Regions from separate parts of the Paenibacillus sp. 01T424 genome, predicted to be linked through region 1. Evidence: riboswitches for the same ligand, from Rfam matches in the RefSeq annotation. Region 1 holds a riboswitch; each other region holds the start of a gene.
What was found. Region 1 has a riboswitch for thiamine pyrophosphate ahead of AC1DPK_RS18855 (ABC transporter ATP-binding protein). Riboswitches for the same ligand answer to the same signal wherever they lie in the genome.

Region 1 (6,029 bases):
ACCATTTGGTTCTAACAGCTTGATCTTTGTCCCAATTACCATGTTCAAAAATATCTGCTACCAATTGATTGTAAATCCCATCAGCCTTCCCCATCTCCCAAGCCCCCAGGTCCTGCTTATTTCCATTTCTTATGATTAAAAAAATTCGATAAAAAAATTACTTTTCCTTTATGACGCGTAAGCACAATCACCGCTCGATGAGTTCATATTTACTTCTAACGGACATAGAGTCCGTTATTTGGCAGAAATCGCAGCCTTTTATAACGATTAGAGCCAAATAACGGCCTTCATGTCCGCAACCACGGCCAATAGGAGAGAAATAAAGCAAATAAGGCATCTGATGTCCGTTATTATCAAAAACAACTTCCGCTTACGAAAGAATCTCCCACTTCGCCCATATTTCTTGCGGATTCAATTCGTAAATATCATTTTCTCTAAACATTAATTGATGCATAATGAACTCTCTGCGAATGGTCGCGAAGTCATCATGATAACCTTTGATAAATTCGTTAATTTCCTTCTCTGTATACTGTTTCCCTCTCGTCAAATGAGAAACCATAAGCTGAAGCACGATCAATTTTTTCTTATGCTGAGCCGGCATATGCTTCAGCTTACCCTCAGCTGTAAAAAAGTTGCGGATGACTGAATCCTTCAGTTTCTTATTGCTATCCTCCATGTTGTCCACTCCCTTCTCTGCACCTGCATTCCGGTAAATGAGCTCCGCCGCCGCATTAGCGTTGCTCTTAATAAAATAATGGTTCAACGAAAAATAAATCGCATTTTTCTCTCTGCGTTCATTAATTAAGCTGGCCTCTCTTAATTTGGTTGCATGATGCGTAATCGTAGCAGGCGTCACGCCTAATTTCTCTGCGAGCACCTGTCCGTTAAGCTCACCTTCAGCCAGCATAATCAACAATTTAATTCTCGTCGGATCGGATAATGCCTTATGATAGGCTACCACCTTATCTAATTGCACCGTTCGCCACCTCTTCCTCCACCAAACAAATTTAACTTTCATCTAATTAGATGTTTATCTAATCAGATAATAATACGCCACCTATTATTTGTCAAACACAATAATCTCGAAAATACAAACTGTCAGCTTTGCGCATAAAAAAAGCTGACAGGTCTCTGCCTGCCAGCATGAAATAAACTCCTCTTACTCAACTGCCATGCATCGTTAATTTTCCGAATACAGGTTGTCGTCATCCGCGATGCTCTGAATGTCCTCCGAGCTTATGCTGAAYTAACCATAACCCTCAACCTGCTGTTTCTTTAACGCTTTTTCTTTAAAAAACTTGGGGCTGCCCTCGCCTGCATCCTCATCATAAACGAGCAGAATACCGTCCGTTTTCCGAAACAGCAGCTCGTCCCTAGCCGTAAACTGCCAAATGCCATTATACGGCTGGTTGCTGACCGAAGCATAATAATCGACCCCTTTTAAAACCTGCTGATAAAACTCCTTTTTATCATCCTTCCATTTCTCTTCCGGATTGCTGTATGCCGAAATAATTGAAAGTCTCAAATGAGGATAAATTTCCTTCAGCGCAATCACGACCTCGCACGCCCACAAATCCACGCCATATTGCCCCGGGGTAATCACCCACTCAAGCCCATCTTCTATAAGCGGAACCAACTTGCCTGTCAGCGCTTTTTTTATATAAACAATGCCCTCATGCTTCTGGCTAAAAATATTAAGCTCATGCGCTCGGTAGCCCGTTACGAGTAAATTTTTCATTTGTCCAACGCCTTTTCGGATAATTATGGTTTACATCTATCCAGTGTATGCTATAGTAGAAAAAATACAAATTGCATATAAACCTATTTATTTCACTAGGGGAGCCTACCGGCTGAGATGGAGCAACTGCTCCGGACCCTTGGAACCTGATCTGGATCATTCCAGCGGAGGGAAGTGGAGCAGCAAAGCATTCATTCATGCGCGCAAGCCTTGTGTGATCGTTAGACCCGCTCATTTCCCCTCGGAAATGGGTGGGTCTTTATTTGTTTACGGAGGGATGCGTATTACAGCTATAATCTCACTTCACCAAGTAAGCTACACCTACGACATGCTTGCTGAAACATCTATACTGTCTAATCTTTCGCTTCAAGCCTACTCAGGTGAGTTTGTCTCTATCATCGGTGCTAGCGGCTCAGGCAAAAGCACGCTCTTTAAGCTCATGGCCGGATTGCTTCAGCCTAGCCAAGGTGAAATTAGGCTGTATGGCAAGCCTGCCCCCAATCGTCTCGGCAAGATTGCTTATATGCCGCAAAAGGATCTTCTTCTGCCATGGAGAACAATACTCGGCAATTGTCTGCTTCCACTTGAGATGACACGCAGCAATCCCCATTATAACACGATCCAAATCTTGGAGCTGCTAGAGCGCTTCGGACTGGCAGGCTATGAACAAGCTTACCCTGACGAGTTGTCAGGCGGCATGCGACAGCGGGCAGCTTTTCTGCGCACACTAGTAACCGGACAAGAGCTGCTGCTGCTGGACGAACCGTTTGGCGCGCTTGACGCCATGACCAAACGCGGTATGCATAAGTGGCTGCTAGAGCTGTGGAGCGACCTTGGAAAAACAGTACTCTTTATCACACATGATCTTGAGGAAGCGATATTGCTGAGCGACCGCATTTATTTATTGCCAAGTGCAGCTAACGAGGCGCAAGGGATACAGGAAATAGTCGTTCCTTTGCCGAGACCAAGACACTATGAGCAAAATTACGAACCCGACTTCATCAAGCTGCGGCAAGATTTGGAGCGAAGACTGCATGCGCAAACCTCTAATTAACCAGTGGCTGAGCCATTACGGACTATTCATACTGCTGCTCATTAGCTTACTGCTCGTTTGGCAAGCGGTCGCACAGCTCGGATTGGTTCCACCCTACATACTGCCGTCACCTAGCTCAATAGCTCAGGCATTAATCGAAGATGGCCATCTGCTGCTTGGCAACCATCTGCTGGCTACGCTTAAAGAAGTGTCCCTCGGTTTTCTATTGTCGATTATTATTGGGACTACGCTCGCAGCAGGCATGCACACTTTCCGAATACTGGAGAAGGCGCTGTACCCGTTTGTCGTCATCAGTCAGACCATCCCGCTTATCGCTCTGTCTCCAATTTTCATTATGTGGTTTGGCTATACGATTTGGAGCAAGGTCGCTGTTGTTTTTTTGACTGCTTTTTTCCCTATCGTTGTGAGCACCTATGACGGGCTTAAGAAAAGCGGTAGCGAATATGAAGAGCTGCTGCTCACAATGGGAGCAACGCGCTGGGGTATTTTCAGAAAAATACAAGTCCCCATCGCCCTACCGTCCTTCTTCTCAGGGCTTAAGTTATCGATCGTTTATTGCGTTGTAGGCGCCACCATCGGTGAATGGCTTGGAGGCAGTGAAGGCCTAGGCTACTATAGCCGCCGAATGTCCAGCAATTTGAACGCCGACTCCATGTTTGCATCCGTTTTTCTGCTATCCCTCATTGGCATCTTATTATTTGCTGCCATTGTCCTATTGGAGAAATCAATACTAAAGAGAAAGAGGTTCAATACATGATCATCAAAGCAAAAATGAAATGGATTATTCCGATGCTTGCTTCTCTGCTGCTCGTACTTAACGGGTGCAGCAGCAACGCTGTCCCAACTGAAAACAAACCCGAGGACACTACGGCAAAACAGAATCCTCAGACTATTAGCATTATGCTCGACTGGTATCCAAATGCGGTGCATTCCTTCCTCTATGCGGCTCAAACAAACGGTTATTTTGCGAAGCATGGTTTACAGGTCAACATTCAAATGCCCGCGGATACGAATGATGCATTGAAGCTAGTGGCTGCCGGCAAGGTTGATTTGGCGCTCAGCTACCAGCCACAGGTATTGATGGCTCGCGGCGAGGAAATTCCTGTTAAATCCATTGCAGCAATCGTCAGGCATCCACTTAATCATCTAATGGTACCAGAAGGCGGAAGCGCCAAATCACCCAAGGAACTTGTTGGTAAAAAGGTCGGCTTCTCCTCCATCCCTCTGTATGAAGCAATGATGCGCACCATGATTAAGCATGACGGCGGTGACCCGCAAAATGTGGAAATGATTGACGTTGGTTTTTCCTTTATTCCGGCTATAGCAACCAACAAAGTAGATGCGATCATCGGTGGATTTATTAATCATGAGCAATTGCTGCTTGCCAAGGAAGGGCATCCCATGACGGCGATAAACCCAACTGATTTTGGCGTGCCGGATTATTACGAGCTTGTGCTTGTAGCAAGTGATCAAGGACTAGCTGAGAAGCAGGCGTTGTTCAAAAGCTTCATCGCAGCCATTACGGAGGGTCAACAATTTGTAGCTGAAAATAAACAAAAATCGTTGTCGATTTTATTTGAGCATGAGAACCAGACCTCCCCTCTCGATCAAGAAATCGAGACAAAAAGCTTGGACATTCTTCTGCCTCTCATGGATGCAGGGAAGCAATCATTTGGATATCAGGAGCCTGCTTCTTGGTCTAATGTTAGGGATTGGCTCGTCGATAACGACTTGCTGCCAGACAATATAAAGGCTGAGGATGCTTTTTCAAACTTGTAAATTAATTCTACTCTTTCGAAGGAGATGCACGGATGAGAAGATATCAAGCACTTACGATTGCAGGCTCGGACTCCGGCGGCGGCGCAGGTATTCAAGCTGATCTAAAAACATTTCAAGAGCTCGGCACCTACGGCATGTCGGTTATTACCGCAGTGACTGCGCAGAATACGCTTGGCGTTCAGGGCATCTACCCGCTGGATGCTGAGGCTGTTAGCTGCCAGCTCGATTCGATCGGCGAGGATCTGGAGCCATCCGCAGTTAAGACAGGCATGCTGTTCAGCGCAGAGATTATAAAGATCGTTGCAATGAAAGTAAAGCAATATAACTGGCATAATCTCATCATTGATCCTGTCATGGTGGCGAAAGGCGGCTCATCTCTGCTTCAGCAAGAAGCTATTCAGACACTGATTACGTATTTGCTGCCGCTCGCGCTTATAACGACTCCTAACATTCCAGAAGCTGAGCTTATCGCAAGAATCCCGATCCGGACGTTAAGCGATCGAGAGGAAGCGGCCCGAATATTGCATCAGATGGGCTCCCGCTATGTTGTCATTAAGGGCGGCCACGGTTCAAGCAGCGAACCGCTCGTTGATCTCATCTACGATGGAGAACAATTTGTATATTTGGAAAGCAAACGTATCGACACTAAGCATACTCACGGCACTGGATGCACTTTCTCCGCTGCGATTGCTGCAGAAATTGCTCAAGGCAAACCTGTACTTGAAGCTATAAGAACTGCCAAAGCCTTCATTCAAGCCGCTATTGAAGATAAGCTGGGGATTGGGAGCGGTCATGGCCCAACCAATCATTTTGCTTATAGGGACAGACAGCGCTTGAGCTGATTGTATTCTATTAGAAACAGCAAACGCCGCTTCCATATAGGTCGCGGCGTTTACTAATTAGTCATGCTTTCATGCAAGTTTAGGCTTGTGTTAAAACAGCCTTCATGCCTTTTCATCCTGCTTTGGCTGCAACAAGAAGGGCTCAATCATATTATCTATACTAATATATTCAGCTTGTGACGCGCTTGGAGCTGCAAGCGCTCGAACGGGAGATACTCCAAAGTTCGTTAATGCAGATGCTATGGTGCAAAGCAGTACAGACATACAAATCGCATTTTTAATCATCGTTTGTCCACCTATTCTCTAATAACTCTAAACTAAGTATAGACTTTAATAGAATAATTGAAATGGACTTCAGGCATGAAATTCACCTAGACCTTAGTCGGGCAATTCAGAAAAATCTATCATAAATGTATCTCTTTTACTAATTTGAGCTGCAATTCTAAATTAACGATTATCCACTTTCTCTGGGTACAAATCATGATTCATGAGACGATGCTCAGCCATTTGCTCATATTTTGTGCCAGGCTGGCCATAATTGCAATACGGATCGATGGATATGCCGCCACGAGGTGTGAATTTGCCCCAAACTTCTATATATCTTGGACTCATCAGC
Region 2 (5,404 bases), on a different contig from region 1:
CGCTGGTCTGCTCCTCGCGGCCATTAATCTTCACTATCTTAAAGGGAGGAACATATTCAGAACGGTGGGCTTCGATTTTCTTTAAGAAAGCCTGACAAACACCAGCCGGATCGTTATGGCCAACAATTGCTGAAACTGCACATATCCGTGTTGCCCCCGACGCTAGCACTTCATCAACATTTTCAAGTGTGATCCCGCCAATAGCCACGAACGGTATCGATATATGATGCGCTGCTTCCCTGACATAACTTGTAGTAACAGCCGTACGGCCCGGCTTTGTTTCGGTAGGATACACTGGCCCAACGCCGATATAATCGGCTCCCTCCTGTTCAGCAGCTAGTGCTTGCTGCAGGTTATGCGTGGATATGCCAATTATGCGGTCAGCACCAAGCCATTCTCTTGCTTTGGCAATTGGCATATCATCCTGACCTAAATGAACACCGTCAGCATCCGTCTCAAGAACAAGATCAGGATAATCATTAATGATAAGAGGCACTTTATATTTTCGCGTTAGTATTCGAAGGGCTTTGGCCTCTTCAAGTACCTCTTCCCTCGTCCCCGTTTTATTGCGAAGCTGAACCATTTGAGCTCCGCCAATCAGCGCCTGCTCCATCACTTCAACGACTGATCTGCCAGGGTGATTAGATTTCGCTGTAATGGCGTAGAGCTTGAAGTTCCGCCAGCCTTGTCTACTCATTCTCAAACACAACCTTTCATCAAAAAAATCATTTATTTCCATTTCATAAGAACGTTTTAACGAGATTAATTGCATTCTCCGCATCCGCTGTGCCTTGCACAAGCACCCGTCCATCTGGGAAGAGAATCAGCTGCTCTCCGCTTGAGATCATCGCTTTCACTAAATACCGATTCACGGTGAGCGTGCAGCCAAGCGCTCGCAAAGTTTGCTCTACCTCTTTTAAATCAACCGGCTTGCCTAACGTCACCTGCACCGTATCCCTACCGCATAATACGGTAGAGCTTATTTGAGTATCTTCCGCTCTATCAGCTTCAAAACAAAGCATGCCGTCAGTTGCTACATCAGGCGTTTGAGCACAGAATGGGCACTCGGTACTGAATGCCGGAAGCTCCGATTCCCGCATTCGGAATGACCATAGATCAATGCTCAACCACGTTTTACGCAGCGCCGAATCATTGCCAGTTAGCCATTTTATCGCCTCAGCTGCTTGCATAGATGCAATCCATTCAACCGCCGGAGCGAGTACGCCCACCGTATCGCAAGTATCGGCCTCCTGCTCCATATCATCTGCTCCGATTAAGCAGCGCAAGCAAGCTGTCTCTCCAGGAATTAATGTTGCCTGCATGCCCTGCGCCCCAGCCACTCCGCCATAAACAAATGGGATTCGCTGTCTAAAGCATTGGTCGCTGACCAGCAGCCTTGTCGCTGCATTATCCGTCCCATCAAGGACGATATGGACTCCTCCGGCGAGAAATCCGATGTTCTGTGCATTCACATCCGCTACTGTCGCCATAATGTTTACACTGCTGTTAATTTGGCGAAGCCGATTAGCAGCGGCCACTGCTTTGGGCATCACTGCCAGAGCGTCCGCCTCGTCAAAAAGCATTTGGCGCTGCAAGTTGCTCGGCTCAACAAAGTCCCTGTCTACCAGCCTAACTTCCCCGACACCGGCTCTTACCATATGCTGCGCAAGCGAAGCGCCTAATGCGCCAACACCGACGATAAGCACCGAGGCATCGGCCAGCTTGCGCTGGCCTGCCTCTCCAATGAATGCAAATCTCGTTTGCCTCGAATAACGATCTGCAAAAGCATCAAGAACAGAATCAACCATAAATCTTGCTCCCTGCCGCCTTGAATGCATCTGATTTTTCCTTCATTCCCGCTTCAATGGCTTCCGTTGTTTCCATATCGTTTTGCGCGGCATACTCTCTTATATCTTGGGTGATTCGCATGCTGCAAAACTTCGGCCCGCACATGGAGCAGAAATGAGCGGATTTCGCAGCATCAGCTGGAAGCGTCTCATCGTGGTAAGCCATCGCACGCTCTGGATCAAGCGATAGATGGAATTGATCCCGCCAACGAAACTCGAATCGCGCTTTGGACAATGCATCATCACGCAGCTTCGCTCCACGGTGCCCTTTCGCCAAGTCAGCCGCATGCGCTGCGATTTTGTACGTAATAACGCCTTCCTTCACATCCTCCTTATTCGGAAGGCCAAGGTGCTCCTTCGGTGTTACATAACAAAGCATTGCCGTGCCGAACCATCCAATCATTGCAGCACCAATTGCCGAAGTAATATGATCATAGCCTGGCGCGATATCGGTCGTTAGCGGTCCTAATGTATAGAAAGGCGCTTCATCGCACACCTCTAGCTGACGATCCATATTTTCTTTGATCAAATGCATAGGCACATGGCCAGGGCCTTCAATCATCACTTGTACATCATGTTTCCATGCGATCTTCGTTAGCTCACCCAATGTATCCAGCTCAGCAAACTGAGCAGCGTCATTGGCATCTGCTATAGAACCGGGTCTCAGGCCGTCACCGAGCGAGAATGATACGTCGTATGCTTTCATAATTTCACAAATGTCTTCAAAATGCGTATATAGGAAATTCTCCTTATGGTGTGCCAGGCACCATGCTGCCATAATTGATCCGCCTCGCGAGACAATGCCCGTAACGCGCTTTGCCGTAAGTGGTATGTAGCGGAGCAGCACACCTGCATGAATCGTAAAATAGTCGACGCCCTGCTCGGCTTGTTCAATAAGCGTATCGCGGAATACTTCCCAGCAAAGGTCTTCTGCTTTGCCGTTCACTTTCTCCAGCGCCTGATAAATGGGCACTGTGCCAACTGGAACTGGTGAATTCCGCACGATCCACTCCCGCGTCGTATGGATGTTTTTCCCCGTGGACAAATCCATAATCGTATCGGCTCCCCAGCGCGTCGCCCAAGTCATCTTCTCCACTTCCTCTTCAATCGAAGAAGCTACAGCAGAGTTGCCGATATTAGCATTGATTTTAACGTGAAACTGCCGCCCAATAATCATCGGCTCACTTTCAGGATGGTTGATGTTAGTCGGAATAATGGCACGGCCGGCTGCAATCTCGCTACGTACAAATTCTGCACTCATCCCTTCGCGAATAGCGATGTATTCCATCTCAGATGTAATGATCCCTTTGCGGGCGTAATGAAGCTGCGTAACATTTTGCCCTGTTTTGGCACGAAGCGGTTTCCTCGTTAACCCTGGGAATCGTTCCGCGCCTCGCTGCTCTGCTTTTTCAGCCGAAATAAATCCATTATCCTCCGGTTTGATTTCCCTGCCCTCATAGGGCTCTACATCACCACGCTGCAAGATCCATTCGCTGCGAATACCGGGCAAACCACGCCGAACATCTGCCTCATACGTTTCATCGGTATAAGGACCACTTGCATCATAGACTCGTACAGGTTCATTCGGCAGCTCTTCACCATTTCTGCCAGTACTAGCTTCAAGTGCAATTTCTCTCATCGGAACACGGATGTTTCCCTTTGAGCCCTCGACGTACACCTTGCGGCTGCCCGGAAGCGGAGTAGAAAAAATAGACATAACAAAAACCTCCTAATGGAATAATAGAATTCCTCCTGGAGGCATACGCAAGCATATGAGAAAGTTTAAAACACCGCTGCTATACAAGTAGCTAGGCTGCTACAAGAGCTGCAATTGCTGGAGCGTGCATGGCGGCCACAAAGCTTTATCGATTCACTGGCGCCAAACAAAAAAACCGCTCCAGCAAAGGAGCGGTCGAAGAGTGTCGTCATGCGAGTGTTATCTTGCAAGGGTTCCCCCTAAGCAGATAAAGTCATGCCGCATAAGCTGAGGCTTCAGCAGATTCCGGCAGAGCTTTCACGCGCAAAGCATAAACGCACAATCCCACTTTCCTACGCTGGCATAACCCAGATCAGGTTCAAAGGGACCAAAGCGATTCGCTTTATCTCAGCCATTACGGCGCCCCTAGTGGATTTCCTTGTTTGACTATACCGTTTAGTAAAGAAGGGTGTCAACCCTCTATTTTCCAAACCGCGGAAAAACACAGCCTGCTACAGTCCGCTTTCCTTCAGCAGCCTTACCCATCGATCAGCGGTGTGGCGCCATGTAAATGTCTGCTCCACACGCTCGCGGCTGCGGCGCCCCAGCTTCTGCCTGAGCTGTTTATCGCGAAGCAGCAGATGCAGCTTTTCTCGCAGCTCTCGCTCGATATGAAGCTGATTGACCAAATAGCCCGTTTCACCATTGCGGATAATTTCTTTCATTCCGCCTGCACGTGTTGCGACTACCGGAACGCCGCAGGACATCGCCTCGACATTAACGAGCCCAAATGCCTCCCTCTGTCCAGATGGCACGACCGCTACATCAGCAACGAGCATCCAGCTGGGCACTTCCGAATGCGGCACGTAGGGCACAAAACGAACATGACCCGGACATTTGCGTCCAAGCTGTTCAAGCTTGCGCGCATAAGCCGTTTTGCGATGCGAGCCATAAAATGGGCTCCCTACGATGATAACGACGAGCTCTGGGTGGCTTTTGGCAAGCTGCGGCACGATATTGAGAAGATGATGAACGCCCTTAAGCGGAATAAGCCTCCCCATAAAAAGCACCACTTTTTTACCATGCAATCCTCTCTTTTGCCTTAAACTCTCCCGTTTGGCGGCTCCTTCGGAGGAATATTGTGAAGGAAACCTTGCCGTATCTACCCCAGGATAAATGACTCGCAGCTTCGAAGCGACCTCTGGCGCTTTCGACACTACAATTCGCCTTAGAAACTCGCTATTTACGATGATTCTATCTGCTGCCTGCAAGCACTTATGCAAGTTTGCAGAAGAAATATAGGAGGGTGAAATAAAGGTGGAGGAATGCAAATAAAGCCAGACTCGTTTGCCTGGATTCAATCGCTTCATCGTTAGCACAAATTGGGGACGATTCTCGACGTCGATGACCTGAGGAGAAAAACGGTGAACCRCATGTCCTACCTCTTGAATATATCGCTGCTTATTGCCCGCTGCAAACCGTTCACAAACAACACCGTTAAATTGTCCTTGACGAGGCAATCGCTTGCTCAGTCTTCCAAATATACGAGGTTCCGCGTAAGGCTTAAGCAGCGGGGCAAATTTCTCTACCACCCGCTCAACCGAGCTGCTTCCTGATGATGGAATCGGGAAGGAGCCTGGTGTTACAATTGCAACTTTAATAGGTGCCATTTATTCGTATGCCTCCTGCATGATCTGCTTTTTTTGCAGTATCATACGTATCTAGCAACGGCTTTGGCACGGCTTTTCCAAGGCTATAGCTTGAATTTCATTTGGAATAGTCCAGCTCTTCGAGCTGCCATATAGATGATCACGACAAGCGGTCCGATGAATACACCGATAACACCGACGAGCTTGAAGCC
Region 3 (6,029 bases), on a different contig from region 1:
AAAGTTAAGGTGAATTTGAATTCAACTGGTCTTAGCGGAAGTGGATTTAAGAAGGCGCAGGAAAAGAACCACCAATAACATAAGCAGAAAGGAGACCCTATGCAGCAGATTGGCAAAAACCAGCTTTCGATTTTGATCATCGTTTTTTTGATAGGCAGCACCCCTTTGTTCGAGCTCGGCATACAGGCGAAGCAGGATGCTTGGCTGGCGATGACGCTTGCTGCGATTGCTGGTCTGCTGCTTATCGTTATATACGTCCAGGTGCAGAAGCGCTCCCCAAATTCGGAGCTTGCTGAGCTTTATGTTATACACTTCGGAAAATGGATCGGCGGCTTTGTAGGCACACTTCACGCGTTATGGTTTGCTTATGAATCGATGCGCAACGTACGGGACGTCGGAGAGCTTACGATGACGGCGCTGCTGACCTTTACGCCGAAATGGATTGTTATGCTGCTGATTATCAGCGCCGCCGCTTATACCGTCAGCAAGGGAGTGGAAGTATTTGTCCGTGTCGTACAGCTTCTATTTCCGATTGCAGCGCTCAGCTATGCTTTTATTATTTTGCTCCTGTTTGTTGCCAGGTTGCCCAAAATAGCACATTTGCTTCCCGTTTTTGAACACGGGATTGGGCCTGTCGTGAAGGCGGCCTTTCCAGATTTAGTATCTTTTCCATTTGGGCAAATGGTTATTTTTTTCGTTTTTTGGAAGCACGTGAGCGAGAAGAAAGGGATTGGGCCAGTCACTTACAAGGCCTATATTGGCGTATCCTTATTTCTAATTCTAATGAATATCATTACGCTATGCGTATTAGGGCCGGAGCTGTCCTCGCTTACAGCACTGCCGCTGCTTGAGGTTGTGCAGTTAATTAGGCTTGCTAATATATTGGAGAGGCTTGATGTGCTTGTAACCTTGCTTCTGTTCATCGGTCTATATGTCAAAATGACTGCGCTATACATGGCATCGGTATTCATGTTCAATATGATCACTGGTATTGCCTACCGATATTGTGTGCTGCCCATTGGTCTCATTATTTATGGGGCGTCGTTTATCGAAGCAAATAATACTTCCCATATTTGGATTGGACTTGATGTTACGCTGAAGATTGCGCCGTTGTTCCAAATTGTGCTGCCGCTGCTTATGCTAGCCGTTGGAATACGCAAGAAATACAAAAAGGCTGCATGATTGAAAGTTGCGCACAGTGCTCACCCAAGCGGATAGGCTGACATATTTTATGGGTAAGTGAGCCGTTTATGCTTGCTTGAGGAGGATACGCGTGAGCGATGCCAATAGCTGCATGACAAGCATTATTCTCGTTACCTATAATAAGCTTGAATACACGAAGCAATGTGTGGAGAGTATTCGGAGACATACGCAGAGAGGCAGCTATGAGCTGATTATTGTAGATAATGGTTCGACGGATGATACAGTAAAATGGGCTAAAAGCGAGAGCGATATCATCGTAATCGACAATGGCTGCAATGCTGGCTTTCCTAAGGGCTGCAACCAAGGATTGGCCGCGGCCTCGGGCGATCTTCTGATGCTGCTAAATAACGATACAATCGTAACGCCAAGCTGGCTTGACGGTCTCAAGCGCTGCTTATTTAGTGATGAACGAATCGGGGCGGTCAGCCCCGTTACGAATTCGGCTTCCTACTGGACGACGATCCCGGTCACCTATACGACGATAGATGAAATGGAGCTGTTTGCTTCGGCACTGCATGCCAACCCTGACAGAACAAAATGGGAGGAGCGCGTGAAGCTGGTCGGCTACTGCCTTTTGCTGCGGAGAGAAGCATGGGAGAAAACGGGATCGCTCGACGAGATCTTCGGTATCGGCAACTTTGAAGATGATGATTATAGCCTGCGGCTCCGGCTGGCGGGATATAAGCTGATGCTGTGCGGCGATACGTTTATTCATCATTACGGGAGCATCTCCTTTAGCTCAGAGCCAGAACAATATGTACAAAATTTCAGAAAAAATGCCATTGTTTTTATGTCCAAATGGGGCTTTGACCCTGGTGATGCAACGTATATTAGAATGGATTTTAGCACCGTAATTGAGCGGGAATCGCATGAGTACAGACGCGAGAATTGCTCGATTATGGAAATAGGCTGCGGGTGCGGAGCTACGATTTTGCATATGAAGAAGCAATTCCCATCCGCAATATGGTACGGAGTTGAGCGTAATGAGCTGGCGGCTAGAGTAGCAGAAGCTTCGGGAATTACCGTATTCCGCTCGAACGATCCGAAGGATTGGAGGCTGCCTGCTGAAGGTCTTGACGGCATCGTAATCGGAGATGCTCATGCATACGGGACACCGCAAGCCATGAAAAATCTAGTTCGTCTTCTAAAGCCTGGCGGCTGGCTAGTCGGGTGCTTTGCCAATCGCTATTATTTCAACAATATTCGGCAATATTTAGATCCTGCTAATGCACAAGCACAGCATCAAGCGGCATCACAGTACTCAGCAGAACAAGTTAGCCAGCTTTATTTGCAGGCCGGTTTTACCTATGTGAAGATTACACGTGCGGATAATAAACCGCAGGAGCAGCTAGAATACATCCATCTGTTAGAGCAGCTAACGTCTGAAGAGATGTCAAAAGAGCTGACAGCCGCTTATTTGCTCGTATATGGACGCCTTGCTCCAGCAGCAGAGACCAAAGGAAAGGCAGACTTAGAAAGTTCGAAGGCCGCTGAAGAAGCAAAGGTTGAATGGCTGGATGAGCATGTTGATTTAGGGCAATGACAGCTGGTGCAGGAGCTGCACGTTCTGGCTGCCGTATATAGTAAGAGGATGAGTATCGTGGCTTGATGATAATCATTTTCAAAAAAAACTAGCATTAAATGCGGGTTTTGCTATACAATGAATGGTATTGACGAAACCGAATATGTTCCGGGGAGCTGGTTAGGCCGGCTGAGAGGGGATTATCTATACAATTCCGACCCGTTAAACCTGATCTGGATAATGCCAGCGTAGGGACAGAAGCTCTGTTTAGCAAGCAGGCGAGATCAAATTGATCAAGCATTTGCTGTATAAACAGCTGCACAGCCAATGATATGGCGTCCTCCGGATTAGGGGGACGCTTTTTTTTGTTGCGATTAGAATGATGCAGCCATGGAACCGGATACTACGAGGAGTCGTCGCCTATAAGAATCGAAGCATGGAGAGGGGAACAACATCATGAATCAGAAAAAAACAGGGCATTTGTCGTGGAAAATCGTGGCCGCGATGCTTGTGTTCGTATTGGCGCTGGCAGGCTGCGGCGGTGGCGCTGGGAACAAGGGCGAACAGCCGAAAGAGCAAGAGGGAACAGCGGACAAGCCGCTAGAGAAGGTGCAGGTTGTACTCGACTGGACACCAAATACGAATCATACCGGACTTTATGTAGCTAGAGATAAAGGTTTTTTTAAGGAGCAAGGACTGGACGTTGAAATTATTCAACCAGGACAAAGCGGTGCCGATCAAATGGTCGCTTCGGGCAATGTGCAGTTTGGCGTAAGTTATCAGGAGTCTGTCACGATGGCGAGAATTGCAGGCGTGCCGCTCGTATCGATCGCCGCTGTCATTCAGCACAATACCTCAGGTTTTGCTTCACCGCTTGCAAAGGGAATCGATTCACCTGAGAAATTTGAAGGCAAAACGTATGGCGGCTGGGGCGCTCCTGTTGAGGAGGCGGTCATTCAATCGATTATGCAGGAGAAGGGCGCAGATGTGAGCAAAGTAAACATCATGAGCATCGGCGACAGCGACTTCTTTACGGCGGTGAAACGCGATATTGACTTTGCATGGATTTACTATGCATGGACTGGCGTGGAAGCAGAGCTGCGCGGCGAGAAGATCAATATGGTTTATTTAACAGACTACAGCGACAAACTGGATTATTATACGCCGGTAATCGTGACGAACGAAGATTTGATTATGAATAAACCGGAAACAGTCAAAGCGTTTACAGCTGCCGTATCTAAAGGCTACCAATACGCGATCAGCAATGCGGAGGATGCAGCAGAAATTTTAATAAAAGCAGAGCCGGATTTGAATGCGGAGCTTGTGCGCGCCAGCCAAAAATGGTTAAGCTCGAAATATCAGGATGACGCACCGCGCTGGGGCGAACAGAAGCTAAGCGTATGGGAAAACTATGCGGCATGGATGTTTGAGCACAAGCTGCTGGAGAAGGAGCTTGAAGCGGAGAATGCATTTACGAACGAATTTTTACCACAATAAGCTATTCGAACATACGGAGGGCGGGAAAGCCCGCTCTCACTTACAACGATGAGAAAGAAGGAAATCAAATGGCAAACGCATTAGTAAGTATTCAAATATTACCGACAACGCCAGGCGGCGAAAGTGTTATTCCTTACGTGGATCGTGCAATTGAAATCATTAAAGCGGCAGGTGTTCCTTATCGTGTAGCACCGCTTGAAACGACGATGGAGGGTGAGCTGAGCCATCTGCTCAGCGTCGTGCAGTCGATGAGCGAGGCGATGGCGGAGATGGGCTGCCCGTCCGTTATTTCACAAATTAAAATTTACTACAATCCGGCAAACGGCGCTTCCATGGGCAGGCTGCTGGAGAAATATCCAGATGGGCAATAAGAAATCGATTTGGTCGAAAATATGGCAGCCAGCAGCCCTACTGATCGTGCTGCTCGTCTGCTGGCAGGCAGCTGCATGGCTTGGATTATTTCAACAATGGGAGTTTCCATCACCAATTTCAATTGTACAAGAGGCCATCCAAATTTGGCCAAGGTTAATGATGCATACGGGAGCGACGGTGAAAATCATGCTGCTCGGATTTGTGGGAGGATCGGCGTTGGGCTTAATGCTCGCCGCTTTGCTGCATTTAATTCCTGGCGTTCGATCGGCGGTATATCCACTGCTCGTGCTGTCGCAAAACGTACCCATCATAGCGATTGCTCCAATTTTGACGATGCTGCTAGGCTATGGCATGCTGCCAAAGGCGCTGCTGGTCATCATGGTATGTTTTTTCCCCATCACGGTTGCCATGCTGAGCGGGCTTATGAATACCGATGCACAGCTTCGCAACTATTTGCAAATGATCGGTATTCGCAAATGGCAGCTGTTTTGGAAACTAGAGCTTCCTCATGCGATTGTTCATTTATTTTCCGGCTTGAAGATTGCGGCTTCATATAGTGTGTTAAGTGCGGTTGTTGCCGAATGGCTTGGTACAAACAAGGGTCTTGGCTCATTTATGCTTATTTCGTCCAAAGGTTTTATGCCAGATCGTGTATTTGCGGCAGTTGCCATCATCGTTGCGCTGAGCTTGACTTTATTTGGTTTAGTAACGTTAGCGGAGCGTCTTGTCATACGTTGGCGCCCTGAGAAAGAGGTGAGCTGACAGTGGTCAATCGTGCTGAGCATCATTCAGTGACGCTTCAAACGCAAAATATTCGAATGAAGTTTGGCAAAGGACAGATGAGCAAAGAAGTGCTTGGCGGGTTATCCATTTCAATAGCAGATGGGGAGTTCGTATCGATTGTAGGGCCGTCCGGCAGCGGTAAAACAACCTTGTTTCAAATTATCGGCGGTTTGGAACGTCCTACGGAAGGCGAAATTTGGATCGATGGCAAGCAAACGACGGGCGAACGCGGACATATTTCCTATATGCCGCAGCAATCGTCGCTGCTTCCATGGCAAACCGTTGCCGGCAATATAGAGTTGTCTCTTACGATCTCTGGCGTTGATAAAAAACTCGCGAAGGCGAGGACAAAGGAATGGCTCGAGCGAATCGGGCTGCAGGAATATGCGGATTCTTATCCGCATGTGCTCTCTGGAGGAATGCAGCAGCGGGTTTCTTTCCTCCGGGCACTGCTTGCTCCGCAGAATCTCATGCTGCTGGATGAACCGTTTGGCGCACTGGACGCCTTGACGCGGCAGCAAATGCAGCAGTGGCTTATGTCGATCTGGGAGCTGAATCGAAGATCGGTGCTGCTCGTTACCCATAGTATTGAAGAGGCTTTGTTTCTATCGGATCGGATTATTGTGCTGTCACCATCGCCGGCAGTGGTGCT

Region 2: another riboswitch for thiamine pyrophosphate. It lies ahead of thiC (phosphomethylpyrimidine synthase ThiC); the one in region 1 lies ahead of AC1DPK_RS18855 (ABC transporter ATP-binding protein).
Region 3: another riboswitch for thiamine pyrophosphate. It lies ahead of AC1DPK_RS20455 (ABC transporter substrate-binding protein); the one in region 1 lies ahead of AC1DPK_RS18855 (ABC transporter ATP-binding protein).

Annotation. Positions count from the first base shown of each region.
Region 1 is NZ_JBFTPZ010000025.1:31,141-37,169, forward strand. It holds gene thyA (thymidylate synthase) at 1-94, opposite strand, end outside; gene AC1DPK_RS18845 (DUF2087 domain-containing protein) at 371-976, opposite strand; gene AC1DPK_RS18850 (SLOG family protein) at 1,181-1,738, opposite strand; TPP riboswitch at 1,826-1,928, shown strand; gene AC1DPK_RS18855 (ABC transporter ATP-binding protein) at 2,016-2,792, shown strand; gene AC1DPK_RS18860 (ABC transporter permease) at 2,773-3,549, shown strand; gene AC1DPK_RS18865 (ABC transporter substrate-binding protein) at 3,546-4,571, shown strand; gene thiD (bifunctional hydroxymethylpyrimidine kinase/phosphomethylpyrimidine kinase) at 4,604-5,413, shown strand; gene AC1DPK_RS18875 (hypothetical protein) at 5,516-5,698, opposite strand; gene queF (preQ(1) synthase) at 5,861-6,029, opposite strand, start outside.
Region 2 is NZ_JBFTPZ010000014.1:41,052-46,455, reverse strand. It holds gene thiE (thiamine phosphate synthase) at 1-697, opposite strand, end outside; gene AC1DPK_RS13250 (ThiF family adenylyltransferase) at 741-1,808, opposite strand; gene thiC (phosphomethylpyrimidine synthase ThiC) at 1,801-3,564, opposite strand; TPP riboswitch at 3,877-3,981, opposite strand; gene AC1DPK_RS13240 (glycosyltransferase family 4 protein) at 4,056-5,213, opposite strand; gene ytvI (sporulation integral membrane protein YtvI) at 5,297-5,404, opposite strand, start outside.
Region 3 is NZ_JBFTPZ010000027.1:168,821-174,849, reverse strand. It holds gene AC1DPK_RS20470 (Ger(x)C family spore germination protein) at 1-78, shown strand, start outside; gene AC1DPK_RS20465 (GerAB/ArcD/ProY family transporter) at 100-1,182, shown strand; gene AC1DPK_RS20460 (glycosyltransferase) at 1,274-2,746, shown strand; TPP riboswitch at 2,885-2,997, shown strand; gene AC1DPK_RS20455 (ABC transporter substrate-binding protein) at 3,182-4,222, shown strand; gene AC1DPK_RS20450 (thiamine-binding protein) at 4,291-4,593, shown strand; gene AC1DPK_RS20445 (ABC transporter permease) at 4,583-5,356, shown strand; gene AC1DPK_RS20440 (ABC transporter ATP-binding protein) at 5,359-6,029, shown strand, end outside.